DNA from 3 places in the Clostridium intestinale genome. Region 1 is predicted to be linked to each of the others. Evidence: a T-box and tRNA genes for the amino acid it is inferred to sense, from the RefSeq annotation. Region 1 holds a T-box; the other regions hold tRNA genes.

Evidence for each region. A T-box is a leader RNA that pairs with one kind of tRNA and senses whether it is charged. The one in region 1 lies ahead of pheS (phenylalanine--tRNA ligase subunit alpha), so its partner is inferred to be a tRNA-Phe.
Region 2: it has a tRNA-Phe gene. The T-box ahead of pheS (phenylalanine--tRNA ligase subunit alpha) is inferred to sense a tRNA for this amino acid. The anticodon was not compared.
Region 3: it has a tRNA-Phe gene. The T-box ahead of pheS (phenylalanine--tRNA ligase subunit alpha) is inferred to sense a tRNA for this amino acid. The anticodon was not compared.

What each region holds. Positions count from the first base shown of each region.
Region 1 covers NZ_CP121166.1:1,855,150-1,865,210, reverse strand. Annotated here, with positions in the region: gene hslO (Hsp33 family molecular chaperone HslO) at 1-454, shown strand, start outside; tRNA gene P8F83_RS09635 (tRNA-Cys) at 560-633, opposite strand; gene P8F83_RS09630 (hypothetical protein) at 761-1,042, shown strand; gene P8F83_RS09625 (DUF6873 family GME fold protein) at 1,148-1,855, opposite strand; gene ytxC (putative sporulation protein YtxC) at 2,001-2,888, shown strand; ribosomal protein L20 leader region at 2,935-3,052, shown strand; gene infC (translation initiation factor IF-3) at 3,072-3,593, shown strand; gene rpmI (50S ribosomal protein L35) at 3,614-3,811, shown strand; gene rplT (50S ribosomal protein L20) at 3,839-4,198, shown strand; gene P8F83_RS09600 (TrkH family potassium uptake protein) at 4,294-5,640, shown strand; gene P8F83_RS09595 (potassium channel family protein) at 5,653-6,321, shown strand; gene P8F83_RS09590 (TrmH family RNA methyltransferase) at 6,336-7,136, shown strand; T-box leader at 7,190-7,396, shown strand; gene pheS (phenylalanine--tRNA ligase subunit alpha) at 7,452-8,471, shown strand; gene pheT (phenylalanine--tRNA ligase subunit beta) at 8,492-10,061, shown strand, end outside.
Region 2 covers NZ_CP121166.1:3,824,894-3,834,954, forward strand. Annotated here, with positions in the region: gene P8F83_RS19525 (hypothetical protein) at 1-626, shown strand, start outside; rRNA gene P8F83_RS19530 (16S ribosomal RNA) at 1,066-2,586, shown strand; rRNA gene P8F83_RS19535 (23S ribosomal RNA) at 2,800-5,703, shown strand; rRNA gene rrf (5S ribosomal RNA) at 5,778-5,894, shown strand; tRNA gene P8F83_RS19545 (tRNA-Phe) at 5,900-5,975, shown strand; gene P8F83_RS19550 (hydrolase) at 6,052-6,630, opposite strand; gene P8F83_RS19555 (mechanosensitive ion channel family protein) at 6,752-7,843, shown strand; gene P8F83_RS19560 (DUF1287 domain-containing protein) at 7,975-8,682, shown strand; gene P8F83_RS19565 (uracil-DNA glycosylase) at 8,750-9,427, opposite strand; rRNA gene P8F83_RS19570 (16S ribosomal RNA) at 9,953-10,061, shown strand, end outside.
Region 3 covers NZ_CP121166.1:4,019,229-4,029,289, reverse strand. Annotated here, with positions in the region: gene P8F83_RS20525 ([Fe-Fe] hydrogenase large subunit C-terminal domain-containing protein) at 1-575, shown strand, start outside; gene P8F83_RS20520 (HAD family hydrolase) at 697-1,344, shown strand; gene uraA (uracil permease) at 1,392-2,684, opposite strand; gene P8F83_RS20510 (peptidylprolyl isomerase) at 2,865-3,611, opposite strand; gene bcp (thioredoxin-dependent thiol peroxidase) at 3,772-4,239, shown strand; gene P8F83_RS20500 (hypothetical protein) at 4,252-4,479, opposite strand; tRNA gene P8F83_RS20495 (tRNA-Phe) at 4,761-4,836, opposite strand; rRNA gene rrf (5S ribosomal RNA) at 5,045-5,161, opposite strand; rRNA gene P8F83_RS20485 (23S ribosomal RNA) at 5,236-8,139, opposite strand; rRNA gene P8F83_RS20480 (16S ribosomal RNA) at 8,352-9,872, opposite strand.

The sequences.
Region 1 (10,061 bases):
AGAAGACTTATCATATTACTTTACAGTTTCAGAGCAAACTCCATCAGCAGTTGCCTTAGGAGTTCTTGTAGATGTGGATTATAGTATAAAAGCTGCTGGAGGATTTATAATTCAGATGATGCCAGGAGCAGATGAGTTTTTAGCAGATATACTTATGTATAGATTAGAAGAAACACCTTCTGTAACTACAATGATGACTCAAGGAAAAACTATAGAAGATATAATCAAATATATATTTGAAGATATGGACTTAGTTATTCACGAAACACTACATCCTAAGTACAATTGTAATTGTTCTAGAGAGCGTATGGAAAAAGCTTTAATAAGTATAGGTAGAAAAGATTTAACTGAAATATATGAAGAAGGAAAAGAAGAAGAAATTATATGTCACTTCTGTAATACTTCATATAAGTTTACTAATGAAGAGGTTGGGGAACTATTAAAGAGAATATAATCAAAAAGCCAGAAGAAAACAATACAAGCATTGTTTTCTTCTGGCTTTAATTATTTATGAAGAATAAAAAATCCTATGCTAAAATTCCTAGCATAGGATTCTAATTGGAGGCACCATCCGGATTTGAACCGGAGATAAAGGTTTTGCAGACCTCTGCCTTACCGCTTGGCTATGGCGCCATAAAAACAACTACAAAGCTATTATATGCACTTCAAATTACATTGTCAACAAAAACTATAAAAAAATAGAATAAACTTAAAAAAATATTAATATAAATTACAAAATAATCAAGAAGAAGGATGCGAGTTGGAGTTAGCAAAAATATTGATTTTATCTATAATAGGAGAGGCTATTTGGGAGACACTTAAGATGTTTTGGCAAGAAGGGAAGATATCTAAAGATAGAATAGGAGCTTTGGTTGTCTGTATAATCATTGTATGGAGTACTGATTTAGATATCATGACAACCATAGGAATTCCAGTTAAGTTTAAAGTAATAGGTATATTGTTAACTGGAATACTGATAAGCAGAGGTTCTAATTTTATTCACGATCTATTTAGTTCAGTAAATAACATAAGTAAAAAGTAAATATAAATAATAAAAGTTGGGAAAGGAAACTTATCCCAACTTTTATTTTATAACATAAAATTATATTCAACAAAAATGTTCTTTATACGTACTATATTATAGAAATTAGTATAAAGTGAAAATTGATCCTCTATCTACTAATGGTCCATTATATAAATATACTGGTTCAACTTGATGTTTTGTTAAAAACTTCTTGATTTCATTACCTTGAGGGTGAAAATCTAAATTGCCATAGAAAGCTAATTTATTTTCTTCAATTAGTCCAGTACAACCGCCTATAAAACCGTAATCCAATCCTGGAAGTTCTATATTTCCTGGATTTATGAGAAGTATGTCAAGGTCATAAGATGATAGTTTGTTATATATCCCTTTATCAGATGTAATAAGAGCTCTTTCGTTAACTATAACTGTAGAACATTTTGTATAACCTTGATTAACATTAATATTTATTTTATTTTTGGCTAAGTCTAGAAGTTTTTTATCAGAGTTATCTAAAGTATGGATAAAAAAGTTTTTCATAAACAAACAGTTTAAATGGATATTAAAAGGATAGTTAGATTTAAGAGAGTTTGTTGAATATTCAAAAGAAACATCCAAGTTATTGATTTCATCTATAAAACTTTTATCTATGTCTTTGCTTACAATTAATGAAATATCTTGTTCATTAATTAAGGTTAGTTGTATATCTGGATGTCCATTTATGGCAGGATATAAATTGGTATGTTTAGGCACCAGTATAATTTTATCAACATATTTAGATAAATTTTTATGTTCTTCTACAGAGATTCTATAGTCGACAAAAGCTAGCTTCATAATACTCACTTCCTTATTTGGTAGTCAATTAAAGAATAATATTTTTGAAGTAAATATGCAACAGTATTGTCGATAAATGAAAATTTATTTACTGTATATGCTACAAAAATTTATACATACTATATGTAAGAAGGGAGTGAAATTCATGCTTGTTCTTTCTTTAGCATATGATGGTGAAATGAATTTTATTCAAGATATACAAGAAGTTAGAGCCCTTTTTAAAGAAAAAAATATTAAAATAGGTGTTTCTGAGAGTCTAGAGGGAAATACACATTTTATAAAAGTGTTTTGCGATGAAGAAAATAATGATAAGATAAAAAGCATTGTTCATTTATATATGAGTAATATACTTTATAAATTAGTGGTAGATACCTATAAAAGTAAGGCTTTATTTGAATATTTAACAGATACTTTTTTCTTTTTAAAACATGACGAAATACTTGAAGTAGAAGATAGAATAATGAAAACCCTAAAAGGTGAAGAGATGATAAGGGATGAAAATTCTATATATTGCTGTAATAGAATCAATAATGTAGTTGAGAAAATTAGAGCTTGTATGGAAGAAAATAATAACATCAATATTAATGGATTTATAACTTTTAGAATGAAAGAAATAGCACAAGATATTGAGAGTGTTATAGATAAAATAGTTGAGAAGTATTTAGTTGAAAAAGAGTATAAAGAGTTTATAAAACTTTTAAAATATTTTGTGGATATACAAGAAAGTAAAATAGAAGAAATAAACTTAGTAATAGAAGGAGAAGGTTCATACAAGATTAGAGATGCGTATGGGAATGATATATATTATGACTTTTTAAAAGAAATAGGAGATTTGAAAGTTGGAAGTAAAGTTAATATGGAAGACGTAATTATCAGTGGGCTCATTACAAACTCTCCTAAAAGAATCATAATTCATAAACAAGAAAATTGTTCAAACAAAGAATTTATTGATACAATAGTAAATGTATTTGGAGAACGAGTATCTTATTGTGATAAATGCTCTGTATGTGTTTCAAGTAAAATAAAAATATAAACAATAAAAAACCTTGACAAAACAAAAATATCATAATATAATTTGTTAAGTAAAGAAGAAACAGCCGTTTCTCACCTTACAGCATTGCTAGTTAGGTTATTTATCCCGTAAATATTTTTGTTTGGATAAAAAGGACGGCTATCAAGTCGTCCTTTTATTGTGTTTAGGGATGTATTATCGGAGGTGAATAATATTAATAAAAATTTTGCTGTTAATGAAGAAATAAGAGATAGAGAAATTAGAGTTATTGCAGATGATGGTGAACAACTTGGCGTAATAGCTACTAAAGAAGCTCTAAGGATTGCAGAAGAAAAGGAATTGGATTTAGTTATGATATCTCCAGGAGCAAAACCTCCTGTGTGCAAAATCATGGATTATGGCAAGTACATTTACGAACAATCTAAAAAAGACAAAGAAGCAAAAAAGAAGCAAAAAGTTATTAATTTAAAAGAGATAAGAGTTAGTCCTAAAATCGAAGAACACGACGTTTTAATAAAATCTAATAACGCACGTAAGTTCTTGGAAGAAGGGGACAAAGTAAAAATTACCGTTAGATTCAGAGGAAGAGAAGCAGAATATTCACATGTAGGAAGAAAGATTTTAGATAATTTTTATTCAAGATTAGAAGACTTATGTGTGATAGAAAAAGCAGCAAAGTTAGAAGGGCGTAATATGATAATGATTTTAGCGCCTAAAAAAGCTTAACTTGAGAGGAGGATTTTATCATGCCAAAAATGAAAACTCATAGAGGTGCAGCAAAGAGATTTAGAAAGACTGGAACTGGAAAACTTAAGAGAGCTAAAGCTTTTAAAAGCCATATCTTAACTAAGAAAAGTTCAAAGAGAAAAAGAAACTTAAGAAAAGCTGCATATGTGTCAACAACACAAGAAAAAGCAATGAAGAAATTATTACCATATCTATAATAGAGTAGATCGTAGGAGGTTAAGAACATGGCAAGAGTTAAAAGAGCTGTCAATGCTCGTAAGAATCATAAGAAAGTCTTAAAACTTGCAAAAGGTTATTATGGTGGAAAAAGTAGATTATTTAGAACAGCTAATGAAACAGTTATAAGAGCATTAAGAAATGCTTACGTTGGTAGAAGATTAAAGAAGAGAGATTTTAGAAGACTTTGGATAGCAAGAATAAATGCTGCTACAAGAATAAATGGTCTTTCTTATTCAAAATTCATGAACGGAATAAAGTTAGCTGGTATTGATATAAATAGAAAAATGTTATCAGAAATCGCAATTAATGATCCTAAAGCATTTACTGAATTAGTAGAAGTTGCTAAAAGTCAAATAAATGCATAACAAAAGAATGTGACTTAGGTCGCATTTTTTTGTTATGTAGGTTTTTTAGAATTAACTTTTTGGTTTTGGAAATAATATTATTTGAGGTGCTTAAAATGTATTATAAATTAACGAGCAAGATTAAATTGAATGCTGTTCAGGTTCTTGTATTAGGTTTTTTTACAGTTATATTTATTGGAGGTATGATTTTATCACTTCCAATAAGTTCAGCAAGTGGAAACAAGACAAGTATTATAGATTCAATATTTACTGCAACAACATCTGTATGTGTAACTGGATTAGTGACGGTGGATACTGGAACTCATTGGAGCTATTTTGGAAAAACTGTAATAATGATTTTAATTGAAATTGGTGGTCTAGGGTTTATGTCTTTTGCAACTTTTGCAGCTATATTAATAGGAAAAAAGATAACATTAAAAGAAAGACTTTTGATGCAAGAAGCAATGAATACCGTTAATTTTCAAGGAATGGTTAAATTAATAAAATATATTTTTAGTTTTACATTTTTAATACAACTAATAGGAGCAATTATACTCTCAACTCAATTTATACCTGAGTATGGACTAAAAAAAGGGGCTTATTTTGGATTGTTTCATTCTGTGTCAGCCTTTTGTAATGCTGGGATTGATATAATAGGAGATTTTAAGTCTCTTACAGAATATACAAGCAATCCTGTTATTATTATGACCATTAGTTTTTTAATAATAATAGGAGGTCTTGGTTTTACTGTATGGTCTGAAATATATAATATTAGATCTCTAAAGAAATTTTCAACACATTCAAAAATGGTTGTATTAGTTACATTATCTTTGTTAATAAGTGGAACAATATTAATGTTTATATTTGAATTTAATAATCCTGGAACTATTAAGGATTTTTCACTTGGAGATAAGATATTGAATTCTTGGTTTGCAGCTGTATCACCTAGAACAGCTGGATTTAATTCCGTATCAACTTCTGATATGAGTGCTGCTGGGGAGTTTTTGACGATAATATTAATGTTTATTGGGGGATCACCAGGATCTACAGCTGGAGGTATAAAAACAACTACTTTTGGTGTGTTGGTTTTAACTTTCATATGTATCATAAGAGGAAGAGAAGATACAGAAGTATTTGGAAAAAGATTTTCTAAAGATTTAGTTTATAAAGCTTTTGCAGTTTTCTTTATTGGATTTACTATTGTAGTTGCAGGAACTATGATTTTATCAATAACAGAACCTTCAGCAGCCTTTGATTACATATTATATGAAGTTACCTCTGCTTTTGGAACTGTAGGTCTTACTATGGGGCTGACACCAAGCTTGTCATGGATGGGTAAAATAGTTATAATTATCATCATGTATATAGGTAGGGTAGGACCTATGACGGTAGCATTAGCTTTAGCAAGCGGTAAAGCAAAACGTGCTATAAAGTATCCAGAGGATAAAATTTTAATCGGGTAGAGGTGTATTATAATGAGTAATAAGCAGTTTTTGGTAATAGGACTTGGAAGATTCGGCAGTGCAGTAGCAAAAACATTATTTACAATGGGACATGATGTTTTGGCTATAGATATTGATGAAGATATAGTACAGGAGATATCAGATCATGTTACGCATGCAATTCAACTAGATGCTACTGATGAAAGTGCACTTAAAACTATTGGAATTAATAATTTTGATGTAGCTGTAGTTACAATAGGATCAAATATTCAAGCTAGCGTGATGATAACCCTTGTGCTTAAGGAATTAGGTATAAAGTTTATAGTTTGTAAGGGAGACAGTGACTTACATGCCAAGGTTTTATATAAAATAGGTGCAGATAGGGTTATTCAGCCGGAGAAAGACATGGGTACTAGAGTTGCGCATAATTTAGCGTCATCTAATATTTTAGATTATATTGAATTATCTCCAGAGTACAGCATAATTGAAATTGAAGCTCCTAGAGAGTGGTTTAATCATACTTTGAAAGAGTTGAATTTAAGAAGTAAATATGGACTTAATGTTATGGCTATTAAGCATAATAGTAAGATTAAAATTTCACTTACAGCTGAGGATGTTATTAAAGAAAATGATATAATTGTAGCTATGGGTTCTTCAGAGGAGTTATCAAGACTAGAAAGATTAATATCAAAAATTAAATAATGAGGTGCTAATATTTGATTAAAATAGAAAGCAAAGACAATGCTGTATTTAAAGATGCTAAAAAATTAAAAGCTAAAAAAGAAAGAAAAGCTAGAGGAAGTTTTTTAGTTGAAGGTTTTAGATTTTTATCAGAAGCATTTTATGGAGGCTGTAAGGTAGAATCCATATTTATAATTGAAAAAGAAATGAACAAATTATATGAATATATAAATGAAGAAAAGTTAGTTGATACCAAAGTGTATGGAATAAGTGAAAATCTGTTATCAGAATTAAGTGATACAGAAACTCCTCAAGGAGTAGTAGCAATTGTTAGTATTAATAATATAAAAAATGTAAATAATATTGATAACTTTTATATTTTATGTGATATGGTTCAAGATCCAGGAAATCTTGGTACAATAATAAGAACTTCACATGCTGCTGGAGCGTCTGGAGTTATATTAACAAAAGGGACAGTGGATCCATATAATAGTAAGACCTTAAGAGCTACCATGGGATCCATATTTCATATACCTATTATTGAAGATAATGAACTTGAGTTTATTAAAGAACTTAAAGAAAAAGGATACTCTGTTTTAGCTGCATCTTTAGAAGGAGAAAATAACTTCTTTGAAGAAGATTTAACTAATAATCTAGTTATTTGTGTAGGTAATGAAGGTAATGGACTAAGTGATTACATATACTCATTATCAGATATAAAGGTTAAGATACCTATGCCAGGAAATGCAGAATCTTTAAATGTTTCTACAGCAGCTGGAATTATGATTTATGAGAGAGTTAGACAAAAAAGCCTTATAAATAATAAAATAAGCTAAAAGTATTGTATTTTATTAAAATAATGGTTATAATTCTAAATGTAACTTTATATGGAAAGACTGTGAATGAGAAAGTAGATTTGAAAATCTTTTTAAGGGAGAGAAGGTCATAGACTGAGAGCCTTCTTATAAGAGTTCATTTTGAAGTTCCCTCAGGAGTCCTAATGGTGAAATTTTAGTAGCTGTTAGCGGGAAACCGTTATTTGAATTAAGTGAGCTTAGGCTAATTAGGGTGGTACCACGGATACCCCGTCCCTTTATTTGGGACGGGGATTTTTTATTTATTTTTAAAGATAAAGAAAGGAGATTTTAATTATGAAAGATAAGCTAATTGAAATAAAGGAAGCAGCATTATCTGAACTTAAGAACATTAATGTTTCTCAAGAGATGGAAACACTTAGAGTAAAATATCTAGGTAAAAAAGGAGAGTTAACTGGAATATTAAGAGGTATGGGAGGATTATCAGCTGAAGAAAGACCTCTTATAGGAAAACTTGCAAATGAGGTTAGAGCTGAGATTGAAGCTAAGATAGATGAGATCTTAACTGTAATTAAAGAAAAAGAAAAAAATGCAAAACTTGAAAGTGAAGTTATAGATATAACAATGCCTGGAAAGAAAGCAGTAATAGGAAAAAGACATCCGTTAGATTTAACTTTAGAATCTATGAAGGAAATTTTTATATCTATGGGATTCACTATAGAAGATGGTCCAGAAGTTGAACTTGATTATTATAACTTTGAGGCTTTAAATATACCTAAAAATCATCCAGCTAGAAGTGAACAAGATACTTTCTACATTAATGATTCTTTAGTGCTTAGAACTCAAACTTCACCAGTTCAAATAAGAGTAATGGAGAAACAAACTCCTCCAATTAAGATGATATCACCTGGTAAAGTTTATAGAAGTGATGCAGTTGATGCTACTCACTCACCAATCTTCTATCAAATGGAAGGCTTAGTTATAGATAAGGGGATTACTTTTGCAGACCTTAAGGGAACTTTAGAATTATTTGCAAAGAAGATGTTTGGAGATAAGGTTCAAACTAAGTTTAGACCTCATCACTTCCCATTTACTGAACCATCAGCTGAAATGGATGCAACTTGCTTTGTTTGTCAAGGAGAAGGATGCAGAGTATGTAAGGGTTCTGGTTGGATAGAATTACTTGGTTGTGGTATGGTTCATCCAGATGTTTTAAGGAATTGTGGAATAGACCCAGAGGTTTACAGCGGATTTGCTTTTGGATTTGGTGTAGATAGAATGGTTATGCTTAAGTATGGAATAGATGATATAAGGCTTCTATATGAAAGTGATATGAGATTTTTAAATCAATTCTAATTTAGAAAGGAGTAGTTTTAATGAAAGTACCAGTTTATTGGCTAAAGGATTATATAAATATTGATATAGATGGAAAAGAACTTGGAGATAGATTAACTTTATCAGGTTCAAAAGTTGAGGAAGTTATAGTTTCAGGTGATGAAATTAAAAATGTAGTTACAGGAAAACTAGTTAAGATAGAACCACATCCAGATGCAGAAAAGTTAGTTATATGCCAACTTGATGTAGCACAAGGAGAAGAAGTTCAAATAGTTACAGGAGCTAAAAATATGAAGGAAGGAGATGTTGTTCCAGTTGCACTTCATGGAGCAATACTTCCTAACGATTTAAAGATAAAAAAAGGTAAACTTAGAGGAGTTGTTTCTAATGGAATGATGTGCTCTGAGGAAGAACTGGGAATAGCAGGAGATAAAGAAGTTCATGGACTTATGATATTAGATCCAGCTACACCACTTGGAAAAGATATAAAAGAAGTTCTAGGGTTAAACAAAGAAACTATAGACTTTGAAATAACTTCAAATAGACCTGATTGTTTAAGTGTTATAGGTATAGCTAGAGAAACTTCTGCAACTTTAGGTAGAGATTTTTCTATGCCTAATTTATCTTATACTTCAACTAGTAACAAGAATATTGAAGATGAACTAAAAGTAACTATTAATGACTCTTTATGTAAGAGATATTTAGCAAGAGGAGTTAAAAATGTTAAGATAGCACAATCACCAGCTTGGATGCAAGAAAGACTTTTAGATGCAGGTGTTAGGCCTATAAATAACATAGTTGATATAACAAACTTCGTGATGCTTGAGCTTGGTCAACCAATGCATGCTTTTGATAAAAGACAGATATCAAGTGGTCATATTGTTATAGAAAGAGCAAAAGAGGGTGAAAAGTTCACAACTCTTGATGAGATAGAAAGAAACCTTGATAACTCTATGCTTTGTATTAAAGATGGAGAAACTACAGTAGCACTTGCTGGAATCATGGGTGGGTTAGACTCAGAAATAAAAGAAGATACTACTGAAGTTATATTCGAGTTTGCAAACTTTGATGGAACGAATATAAGAGTTAACTCTAAAAAACTTAACTTAAGGACAGAAGCATCTTCAAGATTTGAAAAAGACATAGATCCAAACCTAACATTACTTGCAGCAGATAGAGCTTGTACATTAGTACAAGAACTTGGATGTGGAGATGTTATGGAAGGAACTTTAGATGTTTATCCAGAGAAGAAAGAAAGTCATGAAATGAAAGTTTCTGTAACTTGGGTTAACAAGTTTTTAGGTACCTGTATACCTGCAGAAGATATGAAGACTTACTTAGACAGACTTGAACTAAAAACTACTGTAAGTGGAGATGACCTTGTAATTACAGTACCAACTTTTAGAATAGATGTTCATATTAAAGAAGATATAGCAGAAGAAATAGCAAGAATATATGGATACAACAAGGTACCAACAACTATAAGCACAAGTACTACAGATAGAGAACCAAAGTACAGAAAAGAAAGATTAGATGATCTTCTTATTGAAACATTATTATCTTCAGGAGTGAATCAATCAATAAGTTATTCTTTTGTATCTCCAAAGGTAT
Region 2 (10,061 bases), 2.0 Mb from region 1:
TATTACTAAGTTTATTAATATTATTATTAATTGATATACCCATACTTATAAAGGGATCTGTAGGTTTGGGATTATGTGTAATGTTCATTGTCTGGATATCAATTGAATATAAATCTATAGGTAAATTCGAGTTTTTAAAAACAAGTTTATGGTTTTTTACTTTTATATTTTCATTTAGTTTGATAATTGGGATAGTAAAATATATAGATGAAAAAAATTTTTATAAAAGAACAATAGGAATAGATATACCTAAATACTCCTCAATATTAACAGGAAAAGATACTCATGGAGGATTCAATGGGGATGGGGAGTATTTCTCTATAATAGAAATTAGTGATTCGGATAAAGATGAGTTTATTAATGACATAAAACAGAACAGTAGCTGGTATGCATTACCTATAAGTGCTGAGAAAAAAAGAAAAATTTATTTTGGAGATAAAGAGTATATATATGGAGAGTATCTAGGTAAAATTCCTAGAGATATCAAAAATGGTGCTTATTATTTTAGAGATAGGGCTGCAGAAGAATATCCAGATGATAGTATGAATATGGCAGCTCATAATTTTGATTTTGGGGTTATGGATTATGATAAAAATATTCTTTATATCTATGTTTTAGATACTTAAATAAGATTTAATACCAGAGAAATGCTAGTTTAGTGATACAATCATATGAACACTATTCCTAGTGTATCAATAATAAGAAAACAAAGAAACTAAAAGGAATTATTAGATAAATAAGAATAATTTAATATAACTAGGAATATAGAGAAATATTATGTATTGTAGAGGTGGTAAGATAAAACACGTCGCAAGAACAACAAAACATTTCAGATAAGAAATTAATCAACAAAAATTGATTAAAAAGAAATGAAAAAACTTGTTGACAGAGAAAAGTGTATATGATAAGATAACACTTGTCGCTGAGAGAGATTAGCGAAGAAGAAAAATGGTCTTTGAAAATTAAACAGAGGAAACTTAAGAAGTTTTGAATAAACTTATTTTATAGTCAACGTAATTCTTAGAGTAAGATTAAACTAAAATTTGTGCACATTAGTGTGACACTTAAATTGAGAGTTTGATCCTGGCTCAGGACGAACGCTGGCGGCGTGCTTAACACATGCAAGTCGAGCGAGGAAATTGCTTCGGTAATTTCCTAGCGGCGGACGGGTGAGTAACACGTGGGCAACCTGCCTGATAGAGGGGGATAGCCTCCCGAAAGGGAGATTAATACCGCATAAAGTCAAATGAAGGCATCTTCAAATGACCAAAGGAGTAATCCGCTATCAGATGGGCCCGCGGCGCATTAGCTAGTTGGTGAGGTAACGGCTCACCAAGGCGACGATGCGTAGCCGACCTGAGAGGGTGATCGGCCACATTGGGACTGAGACACGGCCCAGACTCCTACGGGAGGCAGCAGTGGGGAATATTGCACAATGGGGGAAACCCTGATGCAGCAACGCCGCGTGAGTGATGAAGGCCTTCGGGTTGTAAAGCTCTGTCTTCAGGGACGATAATGACGGTACCTGAGGAGGAAGCCACGGCTAACTACGTGCCAGCAGCCGCGGTAATACGTAGGTGGCAAGCGTTGTCCGGATTTACTGGGCGTAAAGGGAGCGTAGGCGGATACTTAAGTGGGATGTGAAATACCTGGGCTTAACTTGGGTGCTGCATTCCAAACTGGGTGTCTAGAGTGTTGGAGAGGAAAGTGGAATTCCTAGTGTAGCGGTGAAATGCGTAGAGATTAGGAAGAACACCAGTGGCGAAGGCGACTTTCTGGACAATAACTGACGCTGAGGCTCGAAAGCGTGGGGAGCAAACAGGATTAGATACCCTGGTAGTCCACGCCGTAAACGATGGGTACTAGGTGTAGGGGGTATCGACTCCCCCTGTGCCGCCGTTAACACAATAAGTACCCCGCCTGGGGAGTACGGTCGCAAGATTAAAACTCAAAGGAATTGACGGGGGCCCGCACAAGCAGCGGAGCATGTGGTTTAATTCGAAGCAACGCGAAGAACCTTACCTAGACTTGACATCTCCTGAATTACTCTTAATCGAGGAAGTTCTCCCTTCGGGGAGGACAGGAAGACAGGTGGTGCATGGTTGTCGTCAGCTCGTGTCGTGAGATGTTGGGTTAAGTCCCGCAACGAGCGCAACCCTTATTGTTAGTTGCTACCATTTAGTTGAGCACTCTAGCAAGACTGCCGTGGTTAACGCGGAGGAAGGTGGGGATGACGTCAAATCATCATGCCCCTTATGTCTAGGGCTACACACGTGCTACAATGGCGAGTACAAAGAGACGCAAAGCCGCGAGGTGGAGCAAAACTTATAAAACTCGTCTCAGTTCGGATTGCAGGCTGAAACTCGCCTGCATGAAGCTGGAGTTGCTAGTAATCGCGAATCAGAATGTCGCGGTGAATACGTTCCCGGGCCTTGTACACACCGCCCGTCACACCATGAGAGTTGGCAATACCCGAAGTCCGTAGCCTAACCTTTTAGGAGGGCGCGGCCGAAGGTAGGGTCAGCGATTGGGGTGAAGTCGTAACAAGGTAGCCGTAGGAGAACCTGCGGCTGGATCACCTCCTTTCTATGGAGAAATTACTTAAAACTACAACTTAGTAGAATTTAAGTATAAAATTCAGTCAATATAATTGACAAAGATTTACGTTTTCCTCTGTTTAATTTTGAACGACCATAAGTTGTTCAGATGTTCTTTGAAAATTGCACATAAGTAAGTAAAGTAATATATAATAAAGCCAGTTGGCAATTAATTAATCAATTTCTTTTATAGAATGACATAGGTCAAGATATAAAGGGCGTATGGTGAATGCCTTGGCATCGGGAGCCGAAGAAGGACGCGATAAGCTGCGAAAAGCTCTGGGTAGGCGCAAATAGCCTGTGATCCAGAGATGTCCGAATGAGGAAACTCACATGGGAAACCCCATGTATCCATAAGTGAATACATAGCTTATGGAGGGTAAACTCAGGGAACTGAAACATCTAAGTACCTGAAGGAAGAGAAAGAAAAATCGATTTCCTAAGTAGCGGCGAGCGAAAGGGAAAGAGCCCAAACCAGAAATTTATTTCTGGGGTTGCGGACAGAACATAAAAGCTAAATTACGTTAATCGAAGAGAACTGGAAAGTTCCACCGCATAAGGTAATAGTCCTGTAGATGAAAACGCGAAATAGTAAGTTCTGATCCAGAGTACCACGAGACACGTGAAACCTTGTGGGAAGCAGGGAGGACCACCTCCCAAGGCTAAATACTACCCGATGACCGATAGTGAAGAAGTACCGTGAGGGAAAGGTGAAAAGAACCCCGGGAGGGGAGTGAAATAGAACCTGAAACCGTATGCCCACAACCGGTCATAGCACTTTATATGTGTGATGACGTGCTTTTTGTAGAACGAGCCAACGAGTCACGATATGTAGCGAGGTTAAGTACTTAAGGTACGGAGCCGAAGGGAAACCGAGTCTTAATAGGGCACAAAGTTGCATGTCGTGGACCCGAAACCGGGTGACCTATCCATGGCCAGGTTGAAGCGAGAGTAAAATCTCGTGGAGGACCGAACCACGTTGGTGTTGAAAAACCATGGGATGAGCTGTGGATAGCGGAGAAATTCCAATCGAACTCGGAGATAGCTGGTTCTCCTCGAAATAGCTTTAGGGCTAGCGTCGAATATGAGTAATGGAGGTAGAGCACTGAATGGGCTAGGGGGCATATCGCTTACCGAACCTTATCAAACTCCGAATGCCATATACTATTAGTTCGGCAGTCAGACTGCGAATGATAAGATCCGTAGTCAAAAGGGAAACAGCCCAGATCGTCAGCTAAGGTCCCAAAGTGTAAGTTAAGTGGAAAAGGATGTGGGATTTCGAAGACAACTAGGATGTTGGCTTAGAAGCAGCCACTCATTAAAAGAGTGCGTAATAGCTCACTAGTCGAGAGATCCTGCGCCGAAGATGTTCGGGGCTCAAACTTACCACCGAAGCTACGGGCTTACAGTAATGTAAGCGGTAGAGGAGCGTCGTAAACGGGCAGAAGTCGTACCGAAAGGAGCGGTGGACTGTTTACGAGTGAGAATGTTGGCATTAGTAGCGAGATGTGAGTGAGAATCTCACAGGCCGAAAACCTAAGGTTTCCTCAGGAAGGCTCGTCCGCTGAGGGTTAGTCGGGACCTAAGCCGAGGCCGAAAGGCGTAGGTGATGGACAATAGGTTGATATTCCTATACCACTACCATCGTTATTACCGATGGCGTGACGCAGGAGGATAGTGTGTGCTAGCTATTGGATGCTAGTCTAAGCACTTAGGGAGTTAAGACAGGAAAATCCGTTTTAACAATTCTGAGGTGTGATGGGGAAGTCCATTTATGGATGAAGTACATGATTCCACGCTGCCAAGAAAAGCGTCTAGGGAGAAAAGTAGTGCCCGTACCGCAAACCGACACAGGTAGGTGAGGAGAGAATCCTAAGGCCGGCGGAAGAATTGCAGTTAAGGAACTCGGCAAATTGACCCCGTAACTTCGGGAGAAGGGGTGCCTACGAGAGTAGGTCGCAGAGAATAGGCCCAAGCAACTGTTTAGCAAAAACACAGGTCTCTGCTAAAGCGAAAGCTGATGTATAGGGGCTGACGCCTGCCCGGTGCTGGAAGGTTAAGGGGAACACTTAGCGCAAGCGAAGGTGTGAACTTAAGCCCCAGTAAACGGCGGCCGTAACTATAACGGTCCTAAGGTAGCGAAATTCCTTGTCGGGTAAGTTCCGACCCGCACGAATGGCGTAATGATTTGGGCACTGTCTCAACTGCAAATCCGGCGAAGTTGTAGTGCAAGTGAAGATGCTTGCTACCCGCGATTGGACGGAAAGACCCCGTAGAGCTTTACTGTAGTTTAGCATTGAGTTTCGGTATTGTCTGTACAGGATAGGTGGGAGACTGGGAAACTAGGGCGTCAGCTTTAGTGGAGTCAACCTTGGGATACCACCCTGATAGTACTGGAATTCTAACTGGACACCATGAAACTGGTGACAGGACATTGTTAGATGGGCAGTTTGACTGGGGCGGTCGCCTCCGAAAAAGTAACGGAGGCGCTCAAAGGTTCCCTCAGAAGGGTCGGAAATCCTTCGAAGAGTGCAAAGGCAGAAGGGAGCCTGACTGCGACACCTACAAGTGGAGCAGGGACGAAAGTCGGACTTAGTGATCCGGTGGTACCTCGTGGGAGGGCCATCGCTCAACGGATAAAAGCTACCTCGGGGATAACAGGCTGATCTCCCCCAAGAGTCCACATCGACGGGGAGGTTTGGCACCTCGATGTCGGCTCGTCGCATCCTGGGGCTGAAGTAGGTCCCAAGGGTTGGGCTGTTCGCCCATTAAAGCGGCACGCGAGCTGGGTTCAGAACGTCGTGAGACAGTTCGGTCCCTATCCGTCGCGGGCGTAGGAAATTTGAGAGGAGCTGTCCTTAGTACGAGAGGACCGGGATGGACTGACCTCTGGTGTACCAGTTGTTCCGCCAGGAGCATAGCTGGGTAGCTAAGTCGGGAAGGGATAAACGCTGAAGGCATCTAAGCGTGAAGCCCACCTCAAGATAAGATTTCCCATAGAGTAATCTAGTAAGATCCCTTGAAGAACACAAGGTTGATAGGTGAGAGGTGTAAGTGTGGTAACATATTTAGCTGACTCATACTAATAGATCGAGGGCTTGACCAATAAGTTAACTGGAATATATATTATTAAATGAACTTACGTGCAATTTTGAAAGAACAAAATTCTTTCATAATATATTTGGTGATAATGGCATAAAGGTAACACCCCTTCCCATTCCGAACAGGATCGTTAAGCTTTATTACGCCGATGGTACTGCATGGGAGACTGTGTGGGAGAGTAGGAAGTCGCCAAATATTATGGCTCGATAGCTCAGTCGGTAGAGCAGAGGACTGAAAATCCTCGTGTCGCTGGTTCGATTCCTGCTCGAGCCACCAAAAGTCTAGCATTTTGCTAGACTTTTTTTGTGTATTTAATTAAATTGAATATAAAAAATTAAAAATACCTGAATCTTTATATAGCGCCTTTTAACCCGATATCCTCAGCAACAGTTTTCATTCCTTCAATGGTTTCTTTGATTACAAAATCTAATTCTAAATCAAGCATTTTTGCTCCATTCTCGATTATGTTTCTATCAACACCAGAGGCAAATCCTTTAGATTTATATTTCTTTTTAACTGACTTCAATTCTAAATCTAAAATGCTTTTGGAGGGTCTCATTATAGCGGCTGCGCTTATAAGTCCAGTGAGTTCATCTATGGTATATAATACTTTCTCCATTTTGTGAACTGGTTCAATATCGCAACATATACCATAACCATGACTTGCTACAGCATGTATATATTCATCAGATATATTATGGTCTTTCATTATTTCTTGGACTTTTATACAATGTTCATCTGGATACATTTCATAATCAAGATCATGAAGAAGTCCTACTATTCCCCATTTATCTATATCTTTTTCACCCAATAATTTTGTAAAATGTCTCATTACTCCTTCAACAGCAAGAGCATGTTTAAGTAGAGAATCACTTTTGGTATATTTACATAATAAAGACCAAGCATCATCTCTAGAAAGTTTCGAATCCATATTACCAGCCTCCTTAGAAAATATAACTATATTTTACTATTATAAATAAATATTGCAAGGTTAGAATGAAAAATCCTTAAGTACACATAATAAAGAATAATGATTTTTTTGGGTGGTAACTATGGATGAAATAAATAAAATTATTAATATAATAGCGCATTCACCTTTTGATGTGCTTGTAATAGCCCTATTAATTTATATAGGGTTTCTTATTTTTAAAAAGCTTTTTGTAAAATATATTTGCACATATTGTTGCAAATTTATAAAAAAAACTGAAAACACTTTAGACGATAAAATATTTGAATCTTTGGAGAAACCGTTAAAGTTTCTAATAGATATATTAGGATTATACTTTTCATTAAAATATTTAGCTTTGAGTATATATAAAGAAGAACTTACGTTAATAACTGAAAAGGTATTAAGATGTGGGTTAGTTATATTTTTTACTTGGATAATCTACAATGTTACAATGGAAGATTCTCTTCTATATAATAGAATAAAAAATAAATATACAGATAAAGTTAATAAGATAATTTTCCCCTTTATATCTATCATAATTAGAATATTGGCGTTAATAGCTGCTGTGAGTATATTTTCAAGAGAATTTGGATTTTCTGGATTTGTTACTGGACTTGGAGTATCAGGAGTAGTTATAGCTTTGGCAGCTCAAGAGACTTTTTCAAATTTATTTGGAGGAATGGTTATTTTATTTGATAGACCTTTTTCTATAGGTGATTGGATTCAAACTTCAGACGTTGAAGGTATAGTGAAAGAAATAACATTTAGAAGTACAAAAATAAGGACTTTCTCAAAGGCATTGGTTACTGTACCAAACTCTAAGCTTGCTAATTCCTATATAATTAATTGGACTGATAGAAAAAAGAGGCGTATATTTTTTAAGTTACCATTAGATTACGGGACTCGCAGTAAAAAGATTAAAATCTTAGTTAAAGAAATTGAAGATTTTCTTTTAAATGATGAAAGAGTTGATAAAGAGCTAGTGATAGTATCTTTTAATGCTTTTTCAGAACATAGCTTAGATGTATCTATATATTTTTATACCAATGTGATGGAATATTTAGCTTATGAGAAAACTAAAGAGGATATAAATCTTACTATACTTGAGATATTAGAAAAAAATGAAGTTAGGCTTGCTATCCCATGGAGTAGAGTAGAATTATATAAAGATGAGGAAGCTGAGAATGGGAAGTAAATATATTACTAACATGAATAATATTAGAAAGATAGAAGGAAAAGAGTAATACAATAGAGAATATAAAATTTAAGAAGTTATTATATTAAAATGAAATATAGATATTTCTATGTTTTAATAAAGGGGAGTATATGAGGAAAAGAAAAGTATTAATTTTTTATGTTCTCTTAATTATTATAAGTGTTGCTACGATAACATTTTTAAAACAAAAATATAGAAGTGCTTTAGAAGGTAACTCCATAGGAGATATAATAGAAAATTTGCCAATAAAAAAGGTTGTAGTACCTGATGAAAGTTCTAAAGAAGATAAAAATAATAATGGGATACCTGATCCAATAGACATAGTAAATGAGGCAAGAAAAGAAGTGGAAAGAGAAACCGTATATAAAGATGCATATTATACAGGCGGTTATCCACCAGAAGGTGAAGGCGTATGTACTGATGTAATATGGAGAGGGTTCAATGCGATAAATGTCTCAATTAAAGAATTGCTGGATAAGGATATTAGAGAAAATTTAAAAGAATATAGGAGAGTAAACAGTAAACCAGATCCTAATATAGATTTTAGACGAGTATTAAATCAAGAGATTTTCTTTAAAAGATATTGTGAGAGTTTAACAATAGAACTCAATGTTGATGATGTAAATAATCTTAAAGAGTGGCAACCTGGTGATATAGTGGTATTTGTAGAAGGGTATGAACATATTGCTATAGTCTCTGACAAAAGAGATAGTGATGGAATACCATATGTAATTCATAATTCCACCCCAAAGGCATCTGAAGCTAAACTAAGTTGGTTTAATAATCCTATATATGCTCATTATAGATGGAAATATTAATAAATAATGCAATTATATATGCTCTTAGAAAAGCTAAAGGGAAAAACAAATATTTTTCCCTTTAACCTTAAATATTTTCTATTTGCCAATCTATAGGATTTTTACCTATAGATTTTAGAAAGTCATTACATTTAGAAAATGGTTTTGAGCCAAAAAAACCTCTAGATGCGGATAGTGGACTAGGATGTACTGATTTTATTATGTAGTGATATTTGTTTGTTATGAGTTTCTCTTTTGAAATAGCATTATTTCCCCAAAGTATAAATACGACAGGATCTTTCCTATCATTTAATAAAGAGATTATTTTATCGGTTAATATCTCCCATCCTTTCCCTTTGTGAGAATTAGCAGTATGAGCTCTTACTGTTAAGGATGCATTTAATAATAAAATTCCTTGATCAGCCCATTTTTTTAGGTATCCATTATTAGGTATATAACAACCTAGGTCTGTCTGTAATTCCTTATACATATTGAGAAGGGAAGGGGGAATACCAACACCTGGTTTTACAGAAAAGCTTAAACCATGTGCTTGATTAGGTCCGTGATAAGGGTCTTGCCCTAAAATCACTACTTTAACATCTTTATATGCCGTATAGTGTAATGCATTAAAAATATCATGCATATTAGGATAAATTGTTGTTGTCTTATATTCTGTTATGAGAAATTGCCTAAGTTTTAAATAATATTCTTTAGAAAGTTCTTCTTCTAAAAGCTCTTGCCAATCATTTTTAAAATTAATAGCCATAAAAATCACCCCAATATATTATAACACTTAATAAAAAATAATAGTCGAATAAAGAAAACAAAGAAATAGTAAACGTTATACATCAATAAAACAGCTCCAGGTGTATCCATAATATGAAATCAAAGAAATATGGAGATATATTAAGAATTACTGGTATAAGTTTGTGTGAATATGTTATAATAATAAATAGACATCTGATATAGATGTTAAGATAAAACACGTTCCGCAGAAAACATAAAGTTTCTGAGAATATAAATGTTAACTGAAAAATATTAAAAAAACAGTTGACATAACAAAAACAACATGATAATATATTATATGTTGCCGCTAAACGGTGACGAATAATGACGAAATTGGTCTTTGAAAATTAAACAGAGGAAACTTAAGAAGTTTTGAATAAAACTTACACAACGAAAGTTGTGAGTAAGTAATTGTAACAAATGTAAAGTTTGAAACAACTACTTAAAGTCAACGTAATTCTTAGAGTAAGATTAAACTAAAATTTGTGCACATTAGTGTGACACTTAAATTGAGAGTTTGATCCTGGCTCAGGACGAACGCTGGCGGCGTGCTTAACACATGCAAGTCGAGCGAGGAAATTGCTTCGGTAATTTCCTAGCGGCGGACGGGTGAG
Region 3 (10,061 bases), 2.2 Mb from region 1:
ATGTTAAGGTTGTATTCATAGGTCCTTGTATCGCTAAAAAAGCAGAGGCTAGAGATAATGATATCTCAGATGCTATTGATTACGTGCTTACCTTTGAAGAATTAAAAGGAATATTTGAAGTTTTAGATATTAGACCAAATGAACTTCAAGGAATCCCTTCAATAGAATATGCTTCAAGAGGAGGAAGGTTGTATGCAAGAACTGGTGGAGTTTCAATAGCTGTATCAGAAGCAGTTGAAGAACTTTTTCCTGAAAAACATATAAAACTAAAAACTGCTCAAGCTAACGGGGTAAAGGAATGTAAAGAAATATTAGAAAAAGCTAAGGCTGGAGAACTAGATGCCAATTTTATAGAAGGAATGGGTTGTGTTGGAGGATGTGTCGGTGGCCCTAAAGCCCTAATTCCTAAAGAATATGGTAAAACCTCAGTTGATGAATTTGCCTACAATTCAGCCGTTAAGGTAGCTACTCACAGCGATATTATGAAAGAAGTTTTAAGTAATGTTGGTATAGATTCCTTAGAGGATTTTAAGAGTAAAGAAAAAATTAAAATCTTTGAAAGAGAATTTAGCTAAACTGTTTCATTAATGCAGTATATAGAGTTTGATATGCTGCATTAAAATTTATTATGATATTGAACTTAATAACTTTTTAATATACTATAAAAATAACATTAGGAATTTGGGGGAGATATATTTGTTTAAAGATGTACAAGCTGCAATATTTGATTTAGATGGAACTCTTATAGACTCAATGTGGATTTGGGATGAAATTAATATAACTTATTTAGAAAGTAAAGGAGCAAAAAGACCTTCAGATTTAGAAGAAAAAATAAATCATTTAAGTTTTAAGCAGACCGCTCAGTATTTTAAGGACAATTTTAATCTAAAAGAATCTACAGATGAAATAGTTAAAGAAATTAATGATTTAGCCTATGATAATTATTTGAATAAAGCCAGACTTAAACCTGGAGCTAAAAAATTATTAAGCTATTTAAAATCTAATGGCATTAAACTAGCTCTTGCTACTTCAAACTCATCACCTTTATTAGATATAGCCCTAGAAAGCAATGATATTAAGGATTTTTTTGATAGCATTACAACTACTAATGAGGTTACTAGAGGAAAAAACTTCCCTGATGTATATCTTCTAGCTGCAAAGCGTTTAGGTGTAACACCAGATAAGTGTATTGTTTTTGAAGACATACCCGCTGCTGTAGAAGGTGCTAAGGCTGCTGGAATGAAAGTTATCGCAGTATACGATGAACATTCATCTAAGCATAGAGAAAAACTTATTAATAGTGCTGATAAGTATATTGAAGATTTCACTGAATTCGCTGTATAAAGAAAAGCAGGAGATTTTTTAAATTAAAATCTCCTGCTTTTATATTATTAATCTTCTTTTTCATTCATTATTCCTAGTGAATCAAATATCATAAAGCTTACACTTAAAATCATGGCAACTATAGTAGCTAGTCCCATTCCTTTTAATTCTACAGCTCCTAATTTTACAGTTATACCACTTAATCCTATTACAAAAATTACTGATGTTAAAATTAAGTTTCTTGATTTAGCAAAATCCACACCTTTTTCTATAAAAGTTCTTAAACCAGATGTAGCTATAGTTCCAAATAGAAGTAAACTAACGCCTCCTATTACTGGGGTTGGTATACTGCTAATTAAAGCTGATAGTTTTCCTGAAAAACCTAATACTATAGATATAAGACCAGCTCCACATATAACATATACACTATAAACTTTAGTTAATGCCATAACCCCTATGTTTTCACCATAAGTTGTTGTTGGAACCGAACCAAAAAATCCTGATAGTGCTGTAGATAATCCATCTCCAAGGAGCGATCTATGTAGTCCTGGATCTTCAGATAAATCTCTTCCAACTATACTACTAGTTACAGCTAAATGCCCTATATGTTCAGCTACTACTACAAAAGTTGCTGGTAATATTGTCATTATTGCCGTGAAATCAAATTTAGCTATGTTTATATTAGGTGTTACAAAGAAACTCGCTTGTCCAAGTGTTGTAAAATCAACTAATCCATTAGCGTATGCTGCAATATAACCTACCACAACACCTATTAATATAGGAATAACTTTTAAGAATCCTCTTAGTAATACACTACTTAAAATTACTGCTGCTAAAGTTATCATAGATACTAATATCCATTTAGGATTAGAAAACTCTGGATTATTAGATCCACCTACTGCGAATCCAGCCATATCTGCTGCTGTTGGTGCTAATTCTAATCCAATGATTGTAACTATAGCTCCCATAGCTGCTGGTGGGAATAACTTGTTTATCCAACCTGTTCCTGTAAATTTAACTATTATAGCAATTGTTGCAAAAATCAAACCTGAAACTACAAATCCACCTTGTGCATGTTGGAAGGTATACCCTTCACTATACAATAGAAAAACTGGTGCAAGATATGCGAAACTTGATCCTAAATATGCAGGTATCTTCTTTTTAGTAAGGAATGCATATAATAATGTACCTATACCATTAAAAAATAATACTGTCGCTGGATCTATTCCAAAAAGAATTGGTACTAATACTGATGATCCAAACATTGCAAATAAATGCTGGATACTTAAAGGAATTGCTCTCTTTAGTGGCACACTCTCATTTACATCTACCACTGATACTTGTAATTGTTCATTATTCATTTGTTTATCCCCCTTGCTAGTCTCTCTGGACTAAGTTAAAAGCTTTTATAACTATAACATCTTTTATATTATATTTCAACATATTATGACTAAAATAATTTAGTTATAATCTCCCAATGATTAAATTCTTTAATATTTTCAATAAAAAACTCTAGATCTTAACAATCTAGAGCGATTTTATTATTTTCTATCTATAGTATATTTTGTACTTAATTCTCCAATTAAATCAAAATATTTCTTTTGTTGAGTCTCTTGAAGTAGTTGATTTACAACTCCATCCTTAACTTCTTCAAAATCTAAATCTTTACCAGCATTTTTAGCTTCTACCTTTATCAAGTGATATCCAAATTGAGTTTTAACAGGCTCAGTTACAACGCCTATCTCTGATGCAAATGCAGCTTCTTCAAACTCAGGAACCATCATTCCTCTTGAGAATGAACCTAAATTACCACCTTGTTCCTTAGATGGACATGATGAATATTGACTAGCAGCTTCTTCAAATGTTACGTTATTTGATTTTATTTCTTTTTTAATTTTATTTGCTTCTTCCTCTGAACTTATTAAAATATGTTTTGCTGTCACATTTTCTGGTTCTGAAAACATACTTCTATTTTCTTCATAGTATTTTAAAGCTTCATCATCAGTAACAGTCACTTCTGATATTACTTTGTTAATAACCATTTGAGTTAAAAGCTCTTTTTTAAACTTTTCCACTTCTGTTTCAAATTCTTTAGTTTTATCTAAAGAAGCTTCTTTTCCAAATTGGAACATTAATTCAAACGAAATCATTTGTTCTAATAATTGTTTTTTACCTTGTTCTGTTGCAAACATCCCTCTTCTATCTTGAGGATACTTTAAAATAGCTTGCTGTAAATCCATTTCAGTTATTTCATTACCAGCTACAACTGCCAAAACTTTATTTTCCATACATAATCTCCTTTATATATAAACTTAACACTCTAACATAATAACATATTTAAGAAAATTAATACACTAAAGAACTCCATATTATCGTTTAACTTCCTTTTCCTTGATGATTAATAATAATTATTATATAATAATTTTATATACTTAGGAGGTAATAATTATGTCAAAAATAGAAATTGGAAATCTAGCACCTGACTTCATATTAAAAGGATCAGATGGAGAAACTCATAAACTAAGTGATTATCTTGGGAAAAAGGTTGTTCTTTATTTCTACCCAAAAGACAACACTCCAGGATGCTCTACACAAGCCTGTGACTTTAGAGATAGTATACCTACTATAACTAACGAAAATGCTGTTGTAATTGGTATAAGTAAAGATAGTTTAGCCTCTCATGATAAATTTATTACAAAATTCGGATTACCATTTTTATTATTAAGTGATGAAGATAAAGAAGTTTGTGCTCTATATGATGTATTAAAAGAGAAAAATATGTATGGAAGAAAAACCATTGGTATAGAAAGAAGTACTTTTTTAATTGATGAAAAAGGTATTCTAAGAAAAGAATTTAGAAAAGTTAAAGTAAAAGATCATATTAATGATGTTATAGAAAACTTAAAAAAACTGTAGGAATATTAATTCCTACAGTTTTTTAATTACTGATTTTATATTCTTATTCTTATATTTTCTATATGAAGAGAAGGCCAGAGATCCTAATACTCCTAAAACTCCACCTAAAGAAAATCCAAACATAACATTGTCTACAACCACACCAATCAATACACCTAAACCCGCACCTAATGCAATTCCTTTTGCTAAGTACTCATTTTCTTCTTCAGTTAAAGAAATCTTGTTAAAAACCTCCTTCATAAACCTCACCAACCCTTTTATTAAAATCTTATTATTGATTATTATATCCTCAATATATTAAGATTTTCTTACATTCTACTTAAGGTAATATTAAATATACTTAAATTTTTATTTACATCCAGTTAATATATTTAAAAAAACAGAAACAAAAAATCACAGCTTTCACTGTGATTTTATCCAACTTGTAAACATCAACTAATTAATGTTAATTATCGGAGTTTTGATAGAGTTTTTACCGTTAACTCAAGAGAAAAATATAAGCCTAGTTAATACTAGGCTTATGGTGGCTCGAGCAGGAATCGAACCAGCGACACGAGGATTTTCAGTCCTCTGCTCTACCGACTGAGCTATCGAGCCATAAAATACTTTACTTAAATATTATATGGTTATCAATAAATTTTGTCAATATATTATAATTATTGATTTATTAAAAGTTTTTTATACAGAAAAAAATTAAAATATTTCTCGGGAAATAAAAGATTTTATCTGATTTTGACATATAAATATTTCAAACAAAAAAGAAACTACTACAACTTGCATTGTAATAGTTTCCTGTAAATAAATTATTTGGCGACTTCCTACTCTCCCACACAGTCTCCCATGCAGTACCATCGGCGTAATAAAGCTTAACGATCCTGTTCGGAATGGGAAGGGGTGTTACCTTTATGCCATTATCACCAAATATATTATGAAAGAATTTTGTTCTTTCAAAATTGCACGTAAGTTCATTTAATAATATATATTCCAGTTAACTTATTGGTCAAGCCCTCGATCTATTAGTATGAGTCAGCTAAATATGTTACCACACTTACACCCCTCACCTATCAACCTTGTGTTCTTCAAGGGATCTTACTAGATTACTCTATGGGAAATCTTATCTTGAGGTGGGCTTCACGCTTAGATGCCTTCAGCGTTTATCCCTTCCCGACTTAGCTACCCAGCTATGCTCCTGGCGGAACAACTGGTACACCAGAGGTCAGTCCATCCCGGTCCTCTCGTACTAAGGACAGCTCCTCTCAAATTTCCTACGCCCGCGACGGATAGGGACCGAACTGTCTCACGACGTTCTGAACCCAGCTCGCGTGCCGCTTTAATGGGCGAACAGCCCAACCCTTGGGACCTACTTCAGCCCCAGGATGCGACGAGCCGACATCGAGGTGCCAAACCTCCCCGTCGATGTGGACTCTTGGGGGAGATCAGCCTGTTATCCCCGAGGTAGCTTTTATCCGTTGAGCGATGGCCCTCCCACGAGGTACCACCGGATCACTAAGTCCGACTTTCGTCCCTGCTCCACTTGTAGGTGTCGCAGTCAGGCTCCCTTCTGCCTTTGCACTCTTCGAAGGATTTCCGACCCTTCTGAGGGAACCTTTGAGCGCCTCCGTTACTTTTTCGGAGGCGACCGCCCCAGTCAAACTGCCCATCTAACAATGTCCTGTCACCAGTTTCATGGTGTCCAGTTAGAATTCCAGTACTATCAGGGTGGTATCCCAAGGTTGACTCCACTAAAGCTGACGCCCTAGTTTCCCAGTCTCCCACCTATCCTGTACAGACAATACCGAAACTCAATGCTAAACTACAGTAAAGCTCTACGGGGTCTTTCCGTCCAATCGCGGGTAGCAAGCATCTTCACTTGCACTACAACTTCGCCGGATTTGCAGTTGAGACAGTGCCCAAATCATTACGCCATTCGTGCGGGTCGGAACTTACCCGACAAGGAATTTCGCTACCTTAGGACCGTTATAGTTACGGCCGCCGTTTACTGGGGCTTAAGTTCACACCTTCGCTTGCGCTAAGTGTTCCCCTTAACCTTCCAGCACCGGGCAGGCGTCAGCCCCTATACATCAGCTTTCGCTTTAGCAGAGACCTGTGTTTTTGCTAAACAGTTGCTTGGGCCTATTCTCTGCGACCTACTCTCGTAGGCACCCCTTCTCCCGAAGTTACGGGGTCAATTTGCCGAGTTCCTTAACTGCAATTCTTCCGCCGGCCTTAGGATTCTCTCCTCACCTACCTGTGTCGGTTTGCGGTACGGGCACTACTTTTCTCCCTAGACGCTTTTCTTGGCAGCGTGGAATCATGTACTTCATCCATAAATGGACTTCCCCATCACACCTCAGAATTGTTAAAACGGATTTTCCTGTCTTAACTCCCTAAGTGCTTAGACTAGCATCCAATAGCTAGCACACACTATCCTCCTGCGTCACGCCATCGGTAATAACGATGGTAGTGGTATAGGAATATCAACCTATTGTCCATCACCTACGCCTTTCGGCCTCGGCTTAGGTCCCGACTAACCCTCAGCGGACGAGCCTTCCTGAGGAAACCTTAGGTTTTCGGCCTGTGAGATTCTCACTCACATCTCGCTACTAATGCCAACATTCTCACTCGTAAACAGTCCACCGCTCCTTTCGGTACGACTTCTGCCCGTTTACGACGCTCCTCTACCGCTTACATTACTGTAAGCCCGTAGCTTCGGTGGTAAGTTTGAGCCCCGAACATCTTCGGCGCAGGATCTCTCGACTAGTGAGCTATTACGCACTCTTTTAATGAGTGGCTGCTTCTAAGCCAACATCCTAGTTGTCTTCGAAATCCCACATCCTTTTCCACTTAACTTACACTTTGGGACCTTAGCTGACGATCTGGGCTGTTTCCCTTTTGACTACGGATCTTATCATTCGCAGTCTGACTGCCGAACTAATAGTATATGGCATTCGGAGTTTGATAAGGTTCGGTAAGCGATATGCCCCCTAGCCCATTCAGTGCTCTACCTCCATTACTCATATTCGACGCTAGCCCTAAAGCTATTTCGAGGAGAACCAGCTATCTCCGAGTTCGATTGGAATTTCTCCGCTATCCACAGCTCATCCCATGGTTTTTCAACACCAACGTGGTTCGGTCCTCCACGAGATTTTACTCTCGCTTCAACCTGGCCATGGATAGGTCACCCGGTTTCGGGTCCACGACATGCAACTTTGTGCCCTATTAAGACTCGGTTTCCCTTCGGCTCCGTACCTTAAGTACTTAACCTCGCTACATATCGTGACTCGTTGGCTCGTTCTACAAAAAGCACGTCATCACACATATAAAGTGCTATGACCGGTTGTGGGCATACGGTTTCAGGTTCTATTTCACTCCCCTCCCGGGGTTCTTTTCACCTTTCCCTCACGGTACTTCTTCACTATCGGTCATCGGGTAGTATTTAGCCTTGGGAGGTGGTCCTCCCTGCTTCCCACAAGGTTTCACGTGTCTCGTGGTACTCTGGATCAGAACTTACTATTTCGCGTTTTCATCTACAGGACTATTACCTTATGCGGTGGAACTTTCCAGTTCTCTTCGATTAACGTAATTTAGCTTTTATGTTCTGTCCGCAACCCCAGAAATAAATTTCTGGTTTGGGCTCTTTCCCTTTCGCTCGCCGCTACTTAGGAAATCGATTTTTCTTTCTCTTCCTTCAGGTACTTAGATGTTTCAGTTCCCTGAGTTTACCCTCCATAAGCTATGTATTCACTTATGGATACATGGGGTTTCCCATGTGAGTTTCCTCATTCGGACATCTCTGGATCACAGGCTATTTGCGCCTACCCAGAGCTTTTCGCAGCTTATCGCGTCCTTCTTCGGCTCCCGATGCCAAGGCATTCACCATACGCCCTTTATATCTTGACCTATGTCATTCTATAAAAGAATTTGATTAATTAATTGCCAACTGGCTTTATTATATATTACTTTACTTACTTATGTGCAATTTTCAAAGAACATTGAACAACTTATGGTCGTTCAAAATTAAACAGAGGAAAACGTAAATCTTTGTCAATTATATTGACTGAATTTTATACTTAAATTCTACTAAGTTGTAGTTTTAAGTAATTTCTCCATAGAAAGGAGGTGATCCAGCCGCAGGTTCTCCTACGGCTACCTTGTTACGACTTCACCCCAATCGCTGACCCTACCTTCGGCCGCGCCCTCCTAAAAGGTTAGGCTACGGACTTCGGGTATTGCCAACTCTCATGGTGTGACGGGCGGTGTGTACAAGGCCCGGGAACGTATTCACCGCGACATTCTGATTCGCGATTACTAGCAACTCCAGCTTCATGCAGGCGAGTTTCAGCCTGCAATCCGAACTGAGACGAGTTTTATAAGTTTTGCTCCACCTCGCGGCTTTGCGTCTCTTTGTACTCGCCATTGTAGCACGTGTGTAGCCCTAGACATAAGGGGCATGATGATTTGACGTCATCCCCACCTTCCTCCGCGTTAACCACGGCAGTCTTGCTAGAGTGCTCAACTAAATGGTAGCAACTAACAATAAGGGTTGCGCTCGTTGCGGGACTTAACCCAACATCTCACGACACGAGCTGACGACAACCATGCACCACCTGTCTTCCTGTCCTCCCCGAAGGGAGAACTTCCTCGATTAAGAGTAATTCAGGAGATGTCAAGTCTAGGTAAGGTTCTTCGCGTTGCTTCGAATTAAACCACATGCTCCGCTGCTTGTGCGGGCCCCCGTCAATTCCTTTGAGTTTTAATCTTGCGACCGTACTCCCCAGGCGGGGTACTTATTGTGTTAACGGCGGCACAGGGGGAGTCGATACCCCCTACACCTAGTACCCATCGTTTACGGCGTGGACTACCAGGGTATCTAATCCTGTTTGCTCCCCACGCTTTCGAGCCTCAGCGTCAGTTATTGTCCAGAAAGTCGCCTTCGCCACTGGTGTTCTTCCTAATCTCTACGCATTTCACCGCTACACTAGGAATTCCACTTTCCTCTCCAACACTCTAGACACCCAGTTTGGAATGCAGCACCCAAGTTAAGCCCAGGTATTTCACATCCCACTTAAGTATCCGCCTACGCTCCCTTTACGCCCAGTAAATCCGGACAACGCTTGCCACCTACGTATTACCGCGGCTGCTGGCACGTAGTTAGCCGTGGCTTCCTCCTCAGGTACCGTCATTATCGTCCCTGAAGACAGAGCTTTACAACCCGAAGGCCTTCATCACTCACGCGGCGTTGCTGCATCAGGGTTTCCCCCATTGTGCAATATTCCCCACTGCTGCCTCCCGTAGGAGTCTGGGCCGTGTCTCAGTCCCAATGTGGCCGATCACCCTCTCAGGTCGGCTACGCATCGTCGCCTTGGTGAGCCGTTACCTCACCAACTAGCTAATGCGCCGCGGGCCCATCTGATAGCGGATTACTCCTTTGGTCATTTGAAGATGCCTTCATTTGACTTTATGCGGTATTAATCTCCCTTTCGGGAGGCTATCCCCCTCTATCAGGCAGGTTGCCCACGTGTTACTCACCCGTCCGCCGCTAGGAAATTACCGAAGCAATTTCCTCGCTCGACTTGCATGTGTTAAGCACGCCGCCAGCGTTCGTCCTGAGCCAGGATCAAACTCTCAATTTAAGTGTCACACTAATGTGCACAAATTTTAGTTTAATCTTACTCTAAGAATTACGTTGACTTTAAGTATTTGCTTCAAGTTTTACACTTGTTACAATTACTTACTCACAACTTTCGTTGTGTAAGTTTTATTCAAAACTTCTTAAGTTTCCTCTGTTTAATTTTCAAAGACCATTTTTTGTTTTTTGTTTT